3 regions of the Erythrobacter sp. MTPC3 genome follow, and region 2 is predicted to be linked to each of the others. Evidence: predicted binding sites of a transcription regulator. Region 2 holds the regulator's gene; each other region holds the start of a gene.

Region 1 (4,079 bases), 220 kb from region 2:
AAGGCTGGTCCTCGCGCAGCGCATTCATCTTGGCCGCCGTCGGCGCGGCGGTCGGTCTGGGCAATGTGTGGCGATTCCCGACCCTTGCCGGGGAAAGCGGGGGTGGGGCGTTCGTCCTGTTCTACGTCGCCTGTGTGTTCCTGCTCGGCCTGCCGCTGGTCATCTCCGAAATCTTCATCGGCCGCACCGGACAGGACGACGCGGTTGGCTCCATTCGCAAAGTGGCGAAACAGTCGGGCGCGTCGGGTTCATGGTCGTTGTTCGGATTTCTCGGTGTGCTGGCGGCGTTCCTGATTCTGTCGTTCTATTCGGTCGTTGCCGGATGGGTGCTGTATTACGTCGGCGTGATGGGCGCTGATTTCCTTGGCGCGATCATGGCAGGCGATCCGTTCAGAGGTGCGCTACTCGGTGAAAGCCAGGAAGCTGTGTCTGGCCGCATGGGAGAGCTGTTTGCCAACCCGATGCTGCTGCTTTCGATGCACTTTGCTTTCATGGGTCTTACACTGTTCATCGTCGCGCGCGGCATCGGTTCGGGGATTGAGGCCGCGGCCACGATCCTGATGCCGATGTTCTTTGTGCTGCTGGTCGGGATCACGGTTTACGGCGCATTCGTGGGTGACATGACAGAGGCGTTGGCGTTTCTGTTTACCCCTGACTGGTCGAAACTGACGCCGCAGGTGATGAACACCGCGCTGGGTCAGGCGCTGTTTTCCCTGTCGCTGGGCGTTGCCGGGCTGATCACGTATGGTTCGTATATCAAGGGGCCGAGCGGCCTCGGTTCGACATCGGTCACCATCGCGTTTGCCGATACGGGTGTGGCGCTGCTGTCGGGCCTGATGATTTTCCCGATCGTGTTTGCCGTGGGTCTTGATCCGGCGGCAGGCCCTACGCTTGTGTTCCAGACGCTGCCATTTGCATTCCAGACGATGCCCGCAGGCGCGCTGATCGGGCTGCTGTTCTTTGTCCTGATCCTGGTCGCGGCTGTGACCAGCTCGATCTCCTTGCTTGAGGTGCCGGTGGCATGGGGCATTGGAGAAATGGGCTGGAGCCGCCGCACATCATCGCTGGTGTTCGGGGGCGGGGCGTTCCTGATCGGGATCGCCTGCCTGCTGGGTTACAATGTCTGGTCCGATGTCCGTCTTTTGGGTTTCTGGCCGCTATTTGCTGAAACCGATATTCTGGACACGGTTGATGGCTTTACAGGCAAGGTGATGCTGCCGCTGGGCGCGTTCTTCACCGCGATATTTGTCGGTTGGAAGGCGGATCGCCGTCTTGTGAAGGAGATGACCGGGCTTTCAGGTGTCTGGCTGTCGCTGTGGCGCTTTCTGATCGCATGGCTCTGCCCGTTGGCCGTGGGCACCATTTTGATTACCGGACTGTTCCCGCAAATACTCGGCTAGGCCCGGCGAATCCTAGCTGGACGAAAAAAGGGCCGCTCCGTGATGGAGCGGCCCTTTTGCGGCCCGTATTATTATTATGTGTTCGGGCGGAATGTTTTACAGCGTTGTTTCGGCATGCTTGTCCTGAACATCGTCATGGACGGTCATGCCCATCGCCATCTTTGCAGTGGTGAGGATGCTCATGTCGCCGCTCCAGATTTCCGCATCGCGCAGGTCCATGCGCAGGAACAGGATATCGGGATCGTCCTTGCCGCCGTCGTACCAGGCCTTCACAAAGTTGTTCCAGAAATAGTCGAAACGTTCCTGGCTGTCTTCGATGAAGAGGCTGCCGTGGAAACGGGCGTAAACATCGTGTCCTTTGCCTTCGTAGGTGGCAGTCACCGGACCCAGCTTGGCAAAATCGCTGCTTTTCTGGCTGAAGAACCAGACCGAGCTATCGGCGTCCTTGTCCGTTTGCGCGGTCATTGGAACTGCGGTTTGCGGCTCTCCGTCGCGCTGGAGGAAAAGGAACGGAGAGTCCGAAAGGGCTTTCCAGAATTTGGTTTTCAGTTCGTCGGCGTTTCCGTCTTCGTAACGCATATATTCAATCTCCTGTATTTGCTTAACTAACGGGGCAGGGGACCATCCGTTCCAAGCCGGTCGGCAGGACGAGGCTGTGACTGGGTAAAACACGCGGGATTGCACGAAGCCGCCAAATGTGGAACATATTAGGAACAAAGGTGACTCGGGCGAGTCTCTTTTCCAACAATCACATTTCTAACACTCACAGGGTTTGCAATGTCGGCATCCGTTTCTCCCAGCGGCGCAAAGGCGCTCCAGTCTGTTCCTGCCTCGACTCTGGTCGCAGAAGGGGCTGGCCGGCTGTCCGCAGGTGATATCGCGGCGCTTTCAAAGGCGCGCGAGGGGCGCTGGCAACCCGGCCTTGCCGATCAGGCCAGCCATAGCGAGATTTTCGCAAGCTCCAGCGATGCGAGCGGGGCTGGGCTGGCCTTTGCCCTTGCGCGCGATGCCTTGCAGGTGGCGAAACGGGACGAGCCTGATCCTTTGGCAGAGGTGCAGGACCGGCGGCAGGTTTTGTGGGTGCAGGACAAACGCGCGGCGCAGCGCAGCGGACGCCCTTATATCCACGGCCTGCCATCCGATTTGCGCGGGCGGATCATCCATGTCGAGGCGGAGGATGCCCAGGACGCGCTCTTCGCCTTGGAAGAGGGGCTGCGCTGCCGCGATCTTGCCTGCGTTATCGGAGAGATTTCCGGCAATCCGCGCACGCTCGATTTCACCGCTTCGCGCAGGCTCAGCCTTGCGGCGGAAAAACACGGCGTGACGCTGTGGCTGGTGCGGCTGGATGCCGCGCCGGAGCTATCCTCTGCCAGAATGCGCTGGAGGTCGAGGCCGGCTGCCTCTTCACCGGCGCGCTGGAACAGCGACGCCCCCGGCGCGCCAGCCTGGCAGGCGGAATTGTTCAGGGCGCGCAGTCATGCACCGGGAGAATGGATACTCAAAGATGACAATGGACGTTTGCGAGCGCGGCGGACCGGCACCCCGGTCGCGGCCAACACGCAGGATATTGGCGATCTGGTTCGCCCGACTGTCGGTCGATCGCTGGCGGCTTGCGCACGGCTCTGACAGCGCAAAGTGCAATCCGGGCGAGGGTGCCGATGCCCTGCCGACGGTTCTGATTACAGAAACAGCGCACGGCCCGCGCATTGATGCGGCCAACCGGGCAGGGCACACAGCAGGCGCGCGGGCGGGAATGATGCTGGCCGATGCGCGCACGCTTTGCCCGGACATCCAGACCGCCCCCGCCGATCCCGCAGGCGATCTCGATTTTCTGGAAAAACTCGCGCTCTGGTCGCAGCGTTGGGGACCGTGGAGCGCGATTGACCAGCCCGACGGCGTGTTGGTGGACATCAGCGGCGCAGCGCATCTGTTTGGCGGAGAGAAACGCCTGCTGGACGATGTCGAAACCGCATTTGCAAAACGCAGCCTGTACAGCCGCGCGGCCATTGCTCCAACAGCAGGGGCGGCATGGGCGTTGGCGCATTTCGGGCCGGCTAAAGCCATCCTTGGGCCGCGCGATGATGCGCTTCAATGCCTTTCAGACCTTCCTGTGTCGGCTTTAAGGCTGGATCAGGACGTGCTTACGGTGTTGCGCAGGTTGGGGCTGAAACGGCTTGGCGATCTTGTAAGTATTGCGACCGGACCTGCGGACCGCGCAGAGGCCGCGGCGCGCGATGCGCTGCACCGCCGGTTTCGCAATCGCAAATCCCCGTCGGCCAATCCGCTCGTCCGGCTCGACCAGCTGATGGGCCGCGTGCCGGAACCGCTGCTGCCGATTGTGCCGCAGCACGCGCCGATGGTGCAGCGCCGCCTGATGGAGCCGATCCGCCATCGCAGCCTGCTCGACAAGGTGTTGCACGATTTGGCCGATGACATGGTGCGCCAGCTGGAGGCGCGCGGGGAAGGGGCAAGGCGGCTTGAGCTGGGGCTGTGGCGGGTCGATGGAGAGGTGCTGGTGCGCAGGCTTGAACTGGCCGCCGCCACGCGTGAAGCGGCGCATATGACGCGCCTGTTCGCCGACCGGCTTGAAGACATAGAGGCCGGTTTCGGGATCGAGACTGTGCGGCTGCGCGCCAGCTGGGCCGAACCGCTCGACCTTTCGCAGGGCGATGTCGAACA
Region 2 (4,079 bases):
CTGTTTGCGAGCGGGATCTTAGCATGGTTTGCACTGAAATCGCCGCTGCAGTGGATCATGGCTATCACTGCCGCGTTGCTGGCCGCGCTGTTTGCACTCGCTGTCTGGAGACCGGGGGAGGGGCGAGATCACCTTCGCAGCGCGGTCGTCGCTGGAGGTGTTATTTTCGCCGCAGGAATATTGGTTATCTGGCTGCGTTCGGAGACCGTCGGTGCAGAGCCGATCGACCGGCCAACAATCGAGCGCGTCCAGGGTTACATCCTCGCCAGAGAGGACCAGCCAGCCCAAAATCGTGTGCGGCTGACGATGGCGGTACGCGACGCGGGAAGCGGTGAAAGCCGGAAAATCCGCGTTAATGTTCCGTTGGACACGCCAGTTTCAGGCGACAAATCGACTGCGATATTGCTGGAGGGTGCGATCATTCGGGCCCGCGTGCGCCTTATGCCACCTGCCAGCCCGATGCTGCCTGGCTCTTATGATTTTGCGCGTGCTGCATGGTTCAAAGGATTGGCTGCAACCGGCAGCGTGATGGGCGGCATCGAAGTCATGGAACAGGCCCCGCCTGCAAGCGGTCTGGCGGCTATTCAGCGCGCGCTTTCATCGCATGTCAGGGAGCGCGTGGACGGCTCCGCTGGAACAATCGCAGCCGCCTTTGCCAGCGGAGACAGAGGCGCCATTACCGAAGCTGACGAAGACGCGATGCGCGATTCCGGTTTGACGCATCTGTTATCAATCAGCGGACTTCATGTGAGCGCCGTGATCGCCGGTGGCTATCTGATCGCACTGAAGTTGTTGGCGGCGTTTCCTCCCCTTGCCCTTAGGGTGCGATTGCCGGTGGCGGCTGCGGCGGCAGGCGCGCTTGCCGGGATTGGATACACGCTGCTGACCGGTGCGGAAGTTCCGACTGTGAGAAGCTGCGCAGCCGCTATGTTGGTCCTTATTGCTCTGGCGCTGGGCAGAGACGCGCTATCATTGCGGATGGTGGCGGCTGCCGCAGTCTTTGTGATGCTTCTGTGGCCGGAAAGCGTGGTTGGGCCTAGCTTTCAGATGAGCTTTTCAGCCGTGCTCGCCATCGTCGCATTGCATTCTTCGGCACCTGCCAAGGCGTTCCTCGCCGCACGAGAGGAGCCTTGGTTGAAGCGAACCGGGCGAAAGGTCGCTATGCTGTTCATCACCGGCCTTGTGATTGAGATTGCGCTCATGCCGATTGTGCTATTCCATTTTCACAGGGCAGGGTTTTACGGCGCTTTTGCCAATGTCTTTGCGATCCCTTTGGTCACTTTTATTTCCATGCCACTGATTGCGTTCGCGCTGGCGCTCGACCTGCTGGGGTTGGGCGGGCCTGCGTGGTGGCTGGTTCAGAAATCGCTCGATGTGCTTCTTGGGCTCGCCCACTTCACATCCGCGCAGCCTGGTGCCGTCAAACTGATGCCGCAGATGGGTTATGGAACCATTGCCATGTTTGTCATCGGCGGCATGTGGCTCGCGCTGTGGAGCGGGAAGGCCCGTTTATGGGGACTGCTGCCTTCGGGCTTGGCCGCCGCGACCTTGCTCGCGACGCCAATCCCGGACCTCCTGATTGGCCGCGAAGGCCGGCATGTCGGCATCACAATCGAAAACGGCGAAGGCGCGCGCGATATGCTGTCATTGCGGAACAGTCGGTCGTCCTATTCGAAGGACAACCTGCTGGAACTCGCCAGCGTGGAAAGCGAACCTATCCCATTGGATCAGTGGAGCGGCGCCAATTGCTCGACTGAATTCTGCCTTGTCACGATCACGCGAGCAGCGCGAGAATGGACGATCCTGATGGCGCGTAACCGTGACATGGTCGAAGAACGCGCCTTGGCTGCAGCATGTGAACGATCCGACATTGTGGTCGCTGACCGGTTCCTGCCGCGATCCTGCATGCCGCGATGGCTTAAAGCGGACCGTCGCTTGCTCCAGAAAACTGGTGGTCTGTCCATCGACCTTGCCAATGAACGGGTCGTCAGCGTTTCAGCTGGTCAGGGACAGCACGGATGGTGGCGCGGGACGCAGGAATAGACCTGCTGCCCCGCGCAACACATCAGTGGTAGCGCCGCAGTAAGCCTGCAAGCTTGCCCTGAACCTTTACCTCACCCGCGCCGTAAACTTGCGGGTCGTACATCGCGTTGGCCGGATCAAGGCGGATATTACCGCCGTCCTTATGGAGGTATTTCAGCGTCGCTTCTTCATCACGGACCAAGGCAACCACGATTTCGCCATCGCGGGCATTGTCAGTCCGACGCACAAGTGCGAAATCACCGTCGAAGATCCCCGCCTCGATCATGGAATCTCCCGATACCTCGAGAGCGTAGTGCTCACCAGGACCAAGCAGCGCAGCCGGAACCGGAAGCGAGCTTTGACCCTCCAGCGCCTCAATCGGAGCACCGGCGGCAATCCGGCCATGCAGCGGGATCTCGATCACGTCATTGGCAGGCTCTGGCGCCTGTTTCATGACCGCAGAGGCCGAGGCGACCGTATCATTGGCATTAACCGTGGCGCGGGGCGTAGGCGTGGAATCTTCGGGTTGGCGGATCACTTCCAGCGCCCGCGCCCTGTTGGGCAAACGCCGGATAAACCCGCGTTCTTCCAAGGCAGAGATCAGGCGGTGAACACCCGATTTGCTCTTGAGATCGAGCGCCTCCTTCATTTCTTCGAAACTTGGCGAGATACCGGTTTCATCCAGACGTTTCTGGATGAATTGGATCAATTCGTGCTGCTTTGCAGTCAGCATGGGGTCACTCCCTAAAACGCACGTGCCGGACCGACAAATAGCCCGTAGTGCCTGTTTCACGCATCCGAAGAGGCACCGATAGCTGGTGCTTTGCCGATACTCCCCGCGCACCGATAAGGTGAACGAATGCGGAACGAATAGGCAACCCGATTCGACCTGTCAAGTTTCGTTAAGCGCGATAACCCGCAGAATTCAGCCGTTGTGGAGGTAAAACACCGGAACTGTCTCGCCTTTCCGCACGAAAAGCGATCCAGCGGGTCGGTCAATCAGGCAGTTCGCCGTGGCAAGCGCCTGCAACGCACTCGAATCCTGAACCGCCGACTGGCTGACGGTTTCACCATCGGCAATTCCTCTCAGGAATTCGCGGCGGCTCCCAGTAGCGGGCAAATCCTCCGCGGCGATGAGGTTGCGCGGCGCGCCCATCGGCGACGTCGATCCAAGCGCGGCGCGGACCAGCGGAATGCCGAACAGAAAACACGTCACGAAACTCGACACCGGATTGCCGGGGAGCCCGAGTATGATTTGCTCGCCGCGCGTCGCCACCATCAATGGCTTGCCGGGCTTTATCGCGACTTTCCAGAACGCGAGGTTCGCCCCCCAGTTGATCAGTGCCTGCTGGACAAGATCGTGATCGCCGACGGATGCGCCGCCTGATGTGATAAGGATGTCATGACCTTCAGCCAGAGCAAGTGCATCGGCCAATGCCTCCGTGTCATCCGCCACCGGGCCAAGCCGGGTTACACCGCCCACTAGAGGGCGCAGCATGGCGGCGATCATCGGGCCGTTGCTTGCAGGAATTTGGTCGGGGCCGCAATCCGCTGGATCGGAGGCCAGTTCATCGCCGCTGTCGAGCACTGCGATCCGTGGCAGCCTGCGCACCGGCAACAGGCCGTGTCCCGCCGCGATGGCTAGCGCGATCTGCGCCGGGCCCATGCTCGTTCCGATCCGCATCACCCGTTCGCCCGCAACAAAGTCGAAACCCTTGCTGCGAACGTGCCGCGCTGCTTCCGGCCGCGTCTCGCCTTGGGCAAGCGATACCGTATCACCCTCGACCACCGCATTTTCCTGTATCAGGACGCGGTCGCTTCCCTCAGGCATTTGGGCACCTGTAGAAATACGGGTGCATTGCCCTTCATCAAGACTGCCCGCAAAGGGGGTGCCGGCGCGGCTTTCTCCTACCTTTGACCACGGCCCGCCGCCGCAAATGGCGTAGCCGTCCATGGCGGACAGGTCCGCTGGCGGCTGCGTTCGCGCGGCCATGAGGTCCTCCGCCAGATAACGCTCTCCGGCAAAGCCATCCGCTGAAACGCGCTCAACACCGAGC
Region 3 (4,079 bases), on a different contig from region 2:
AAACTGGTCTGTTTCAGCGGTAAGGGCAGGGCGGGGTGAGGACCACCTTATCTGGCGTTTCTCCATCGTTGCGCTCGAAGATGCCGACGTTCTGGACGATCTCGATCTGTCCGGGCCGTTCGGGCGTATGCTGACGCGTGCCGGCATTGAGACCGCGTTGACGACAGCGGCCGGCGTAGTGCGTTCGGTAAGTGCAGGCTTCGCAGAGCGCGCCGCGGGTGACGCCACCGCAACTCTGGTGGGGCAGGATTTCGTCTCCTTCCTGCGATCCGATGACCGTGACCGCATATATTTTGCGCGCGAGGGTAGAGGGGGCACTCCGCAGACTCTCGTCGATGTGCCTTTGATGGACCCCGCCATGGCTGGCGCGTCGTCCCCTGATGATAGCGCGACCTTGATGCTGATGATCGACAGCGGCGTGGGCATTGGCGGGGGCTGGGACGGAACCTCGCAGGCGGGGGTTGCCCAGTTGGAGGCTCTGCTCGGGCAGCTTCCTCTGGGGCTCGCCATGACCGACCGCGATGGCCGTTTCCTGTTTGGCAATGAGGCGTTTTTGCGATCTGTCGAGCGTGAGGGGCGCGGACTGCCTGCTTTCCCGACCGATCTGGCAGTACGCGAAGACAAGGCCGCTTTGTCCGACGCGGTGCGGCGCCACGGACGCGGCCCGGCCACCAGCGGCAATATGGCCGTGCGTTTGTCTTCGCAGCCTGATGAGCCGGTGTCTCTTGGGCTGGCCGGGGTCAGAGGGCTTGGCGATGCGGCCGTGCTGCTCAGCCTCAACGATTCCAGCGAGGAAAACCAGCTCAAGCGGCAAGTCGCTCAGGCGACGAAGATGCAGGCGGTCGGCCAGCTCGCTGGCGGTGTGGCGCACGATTTCAATAACGTGCTCACCGCGATAATCGGCACATGCGATCTGATGCTGCTGCGCCATACGCCGGGCGATAGCGATTACGATGATATCCAGCAGATCCGCGCGAATTCCAACCGGGCAGCATCGCTGACGCGGCAATTGCTCGCCTTTTCGCGGCAACAGACCTTGCGCCCCGAAATTCTGCAATTGCCCGATGTCGTCAGCGAAGTCGGCCCCCTTATCAAGCGCCTGCTGGGTGAGAAGATCACCTATTTCGTCCAGCATGACCGTGACCTTGGCCCGGTGCGTGCCGATCCGCAGCAATTGGAACAGGTCATCATGAACCTCGCGGTGAATGCCCGCGATGCGATCCAGTCGAATGGCCGCGGGCCAGGGCGGATTTCGCTCCTGACCCGCAGCATTCAGGCAAAGGATGTTCAAAAGCTCGGCTCGGAAATCTTGCCGACTGCCGATTACACCGTGCTCATTGTCCAAGATACAGGCGGCGGTGTCCCGCAGCAGGTGCTTCCCAAGCTGTTCGAACCGTTTTTCACAACGAAGGAGCAGGGCAAGGGCACGGGTCTGGGCCTCTCGACGGCTTACGGTATCGTCAAACAGTCGGGCGGATTTATCTTTGCCGACAACGTTACCGATTCGTCCGGCACGATGACCGGCGCCCGCTTCACGATCTATTTCCCGATCCATCGCGGCGAAGCGCCGAAACGCCGCGCCGCGCCGGAACCTGTCTCCTCCGATTGGTCGGTCGGAGGCCGGGTTCTGCTGGTCGAAGATGAAGACATGGTGCGCGCCGTCGCCGAACGCGCTTTGTCACGGGCGGGCTACGACGTGACGGCGTGTCCCGGCGGAGAAGAGGGCCTTGAAGCGATAGAGCAAGGTGGCAGCTTCGATCTCGTCGTTTCCGATGTGGTCATGCCAGGCATGGACGGCCCCGCCATGGTACGGGAAATCCGTAAGCTGCATCCTGACATGCCGGTCCTGTTCATGTCGGGATATGCCGAGGAACAGCTGCGCAAGGATATCGACATCCCGGATATGCACTTCATCGCAAAACCGTTCAGCGTATCCTCGATCAGCGACAAGGTTGGCGGAGTGATGCAATCGGCCAAGCAAAAAGCGGAAGCAGCAACGGGCTAACCGCCGCGTCTTTGAACTGAGCTCTAAAAAAGTTTTGTTCCACTCTTGTTCTATGAGAACAAATCCGATACATAATCTCTCCACAAGGGGCGGTCGATAATTCCTGATCGCATCTAGGCAAGCGAAGGAGAGCGTGCGATGGCTACTAATCTCAAGCTGGTAGAGAAGGAAAAAGACGTGGACCGTCAAAAGGCGCTCGACGCCGCACTCGCGCAAATTGATCGCGCATTCGGCAAAGGCTCGGCGATGAAGCTGGGCTCCAAAGAAGCGATGGAGGTCGAATCGATTTCGACCGGATCGCTCGGCCTGGATATCGCCCTTGGAATAGGCGGCCTGCCCAAAGGCCGCGTCATCGAAGTGTACGGGCCTGAAAGCTCGGGTAAGACAACTTTGGCGCTGCATGTTCTGGCAGAGGCACAAAAGAATGGCGGGACCGTCGCTTTTGTCGATGCCGAACACGCATTGGACCCGGTCTATGCCAGAAAACTGGGCGTCGACATTGATGAACTGATTATCTCGCAGCCTGACACCGGTGAACAGGCGCTCGAAATTGTCGATACGCTGGTTCGCTCGAATGCGATCGATGTATTGGTGGTCGATTCGGTCGCGGCGCTCGTCCCCCGCGCTGAAATCGAAGGCGAGATGGGCGATTCCCACGTTGGCCTTCAGGCGCGGCTCATGTCCCAATCACTGCGAAAGCTGACCGGTTCTATCAACCGTTCAAAGTGCATGGTGATCTTCATCAACCAGCTCCGCATGAAAATCGGCGTGATGTACGGCAATCCCGAAACCACGACCGGCGGCAATGCGCTGAAATTCTACGCTTCCGTTCGTCTCGACATCCGGCGCACTGGCCAGATCAAGGACCGCGATGAGGTGATCGGCAACTCGACCCGTGTCAAAGTGGTAAAGAACAAAGTCGCACCGCCGTTCAAGCAGGTCGAATTTGACATCATGTATGGCGAAGGCATCTCGAAAATCGGTGAAATCCTCGATCTGGGTGTGAAAGCCGATATCGTGGAGAAATCGGGTAGCTGGTATTCCTATGACAGCGTTCGGATCGGCCAGGGTCGTGAGAATGCGAAAACCTATCTCAAGGAAAATCCTGAAGTTTGCGACCGGTTGGAAGCCGCTATTCGCGGCCGCACCGACGAGGTTGCCGAGGAAATGATGGCGGGCCCGGACGCGAAGCCTGACGACTGATCCTCAAGCGGGCAAGTCTGCGATCGCTGCAGCGCCCGAAAGACCGGGAAACCGGCGCATGCCAGCCCATAATCCGGGTGCTGGCGGCGCCGGTTTTTCTGTTGCCGAGCTGGACGGTCAATCACACTGATCGACACGTTTGATCCGAGACAATGCACAGGGTGTCTTGTCCCCGGCGTGCGCATTGCCTAACTGCCAGCTCATGACGTCCACCAACGATATCCGCCGCTCGTTTCTCGACTTTTTCGGCCAGGCCGATCATGTGACCGTGCCCAGCGCGCCGCTGGTTCCCTACAACGATCCAACCTTGATGTTCGTGAACGCCGGGATGGTGCCGTTCAAGAACGCGTTTACCGGCCTGGAAACGCCTCCGGGACCGCGTGCTGCTTCTTCGCAGAAATGTGTGCGGGCGGGGGGTAAGCACAACGATCTCGACAATGTCGGATACACCGCGCGCCACCACACGTTCTTTGAAATGCTTGGAAATTTTTCATTCGGCGATTATTTCAAGGAACAGGCGATCGAGAATGCGTGGACATTGCTCACGCGCGAATGGGGATTGCCCGCTGAAAAACTGACGGCGACTGTCTACCATACGGATGATGAGGCGTTCGACCTCTGGCGCAAGATTTCAGGCCTTCCCGAAGAGCGGATTATCCGCATCGCAACCAGCGACAACTTCTGGTCAATGGGCGAGACGGGGCCATGCGGGCCTTGCTCCGAGATATTCTTCGATCACGGCGATCACATTCCCGGCGGTCCTCCGGGAAGCCCGGATGAAGACGGCGATCGCTTTGTCGAAATCTGGAACCTCGTCTTCATGCAATTCGACCAGCAGGCAGACGGGACGCGCCGCGATTTGCCGCGCCCG

Evidence for each region. The regulator LexA, encoded in region 2, represses DNA repair genes until DNA is damaged. The targets are predictions, from matches to a motif close to GTTCCNCNCTTGTTCT.
Region 1: ACGHU1_RS01745 (ImuA family protein) is a predicted target of LexA. The motif match lies at 2,100-2,115, and genes of this name have one in related genera.
Region 3: recA (recombinase RecA) is a predicted target of LexA. The motif match lies at 2,042-2,057, and genes of this name have one in related genera.

The regions. Positions count from the first base shown of each region.
Region 1 is NZ_BTGP01000001.1:351,964-356,042, reverse strand. It holds gene ACGHU1_RS01755 (sodium-dependent transporter) at 1-1,400, shown strand, start outside; gene ACGHU1_RS01750 (pyridoxamine 5'-phosphate oxidase family protein) at 1,497-1,979, opposite strand; gene ACGHU1_RS01745 (ImuA family protein) at 2,178-3,026, shown strand; gene ACGHU1_RS01740 (DUF6504 family protein) at 2,911-4,079, shown strand, end outside.
Region 2 is NZ_BTGP01000001.1:130,887-134,965, forward strand. It holds gene ACGHU1_RS00635 (ComEC/Rec2 family competence protein) at 1-2,043, shown strand, start outside; gene lexA (transcriptional repressor LexA) at 2,066-2,755, opposite strand; gene ACGHU1_RS00645 (molybdopterin molybdotransferase MoeA) at 2,948-4,079, opposite strand, start outside.
Region 3 is NZ_BTGP01000008.1:89,296-93,374, reverse strand. It holds gene ACGHU1_RS11945 (response regulator) at 1-2,005, shown strand, start outside; gene recA (recombinase RecA) at 2,144-3,208, shown strand; gene alaS (alanine--tRNA ligase) at 3,411-4,079, shown strand, end outside.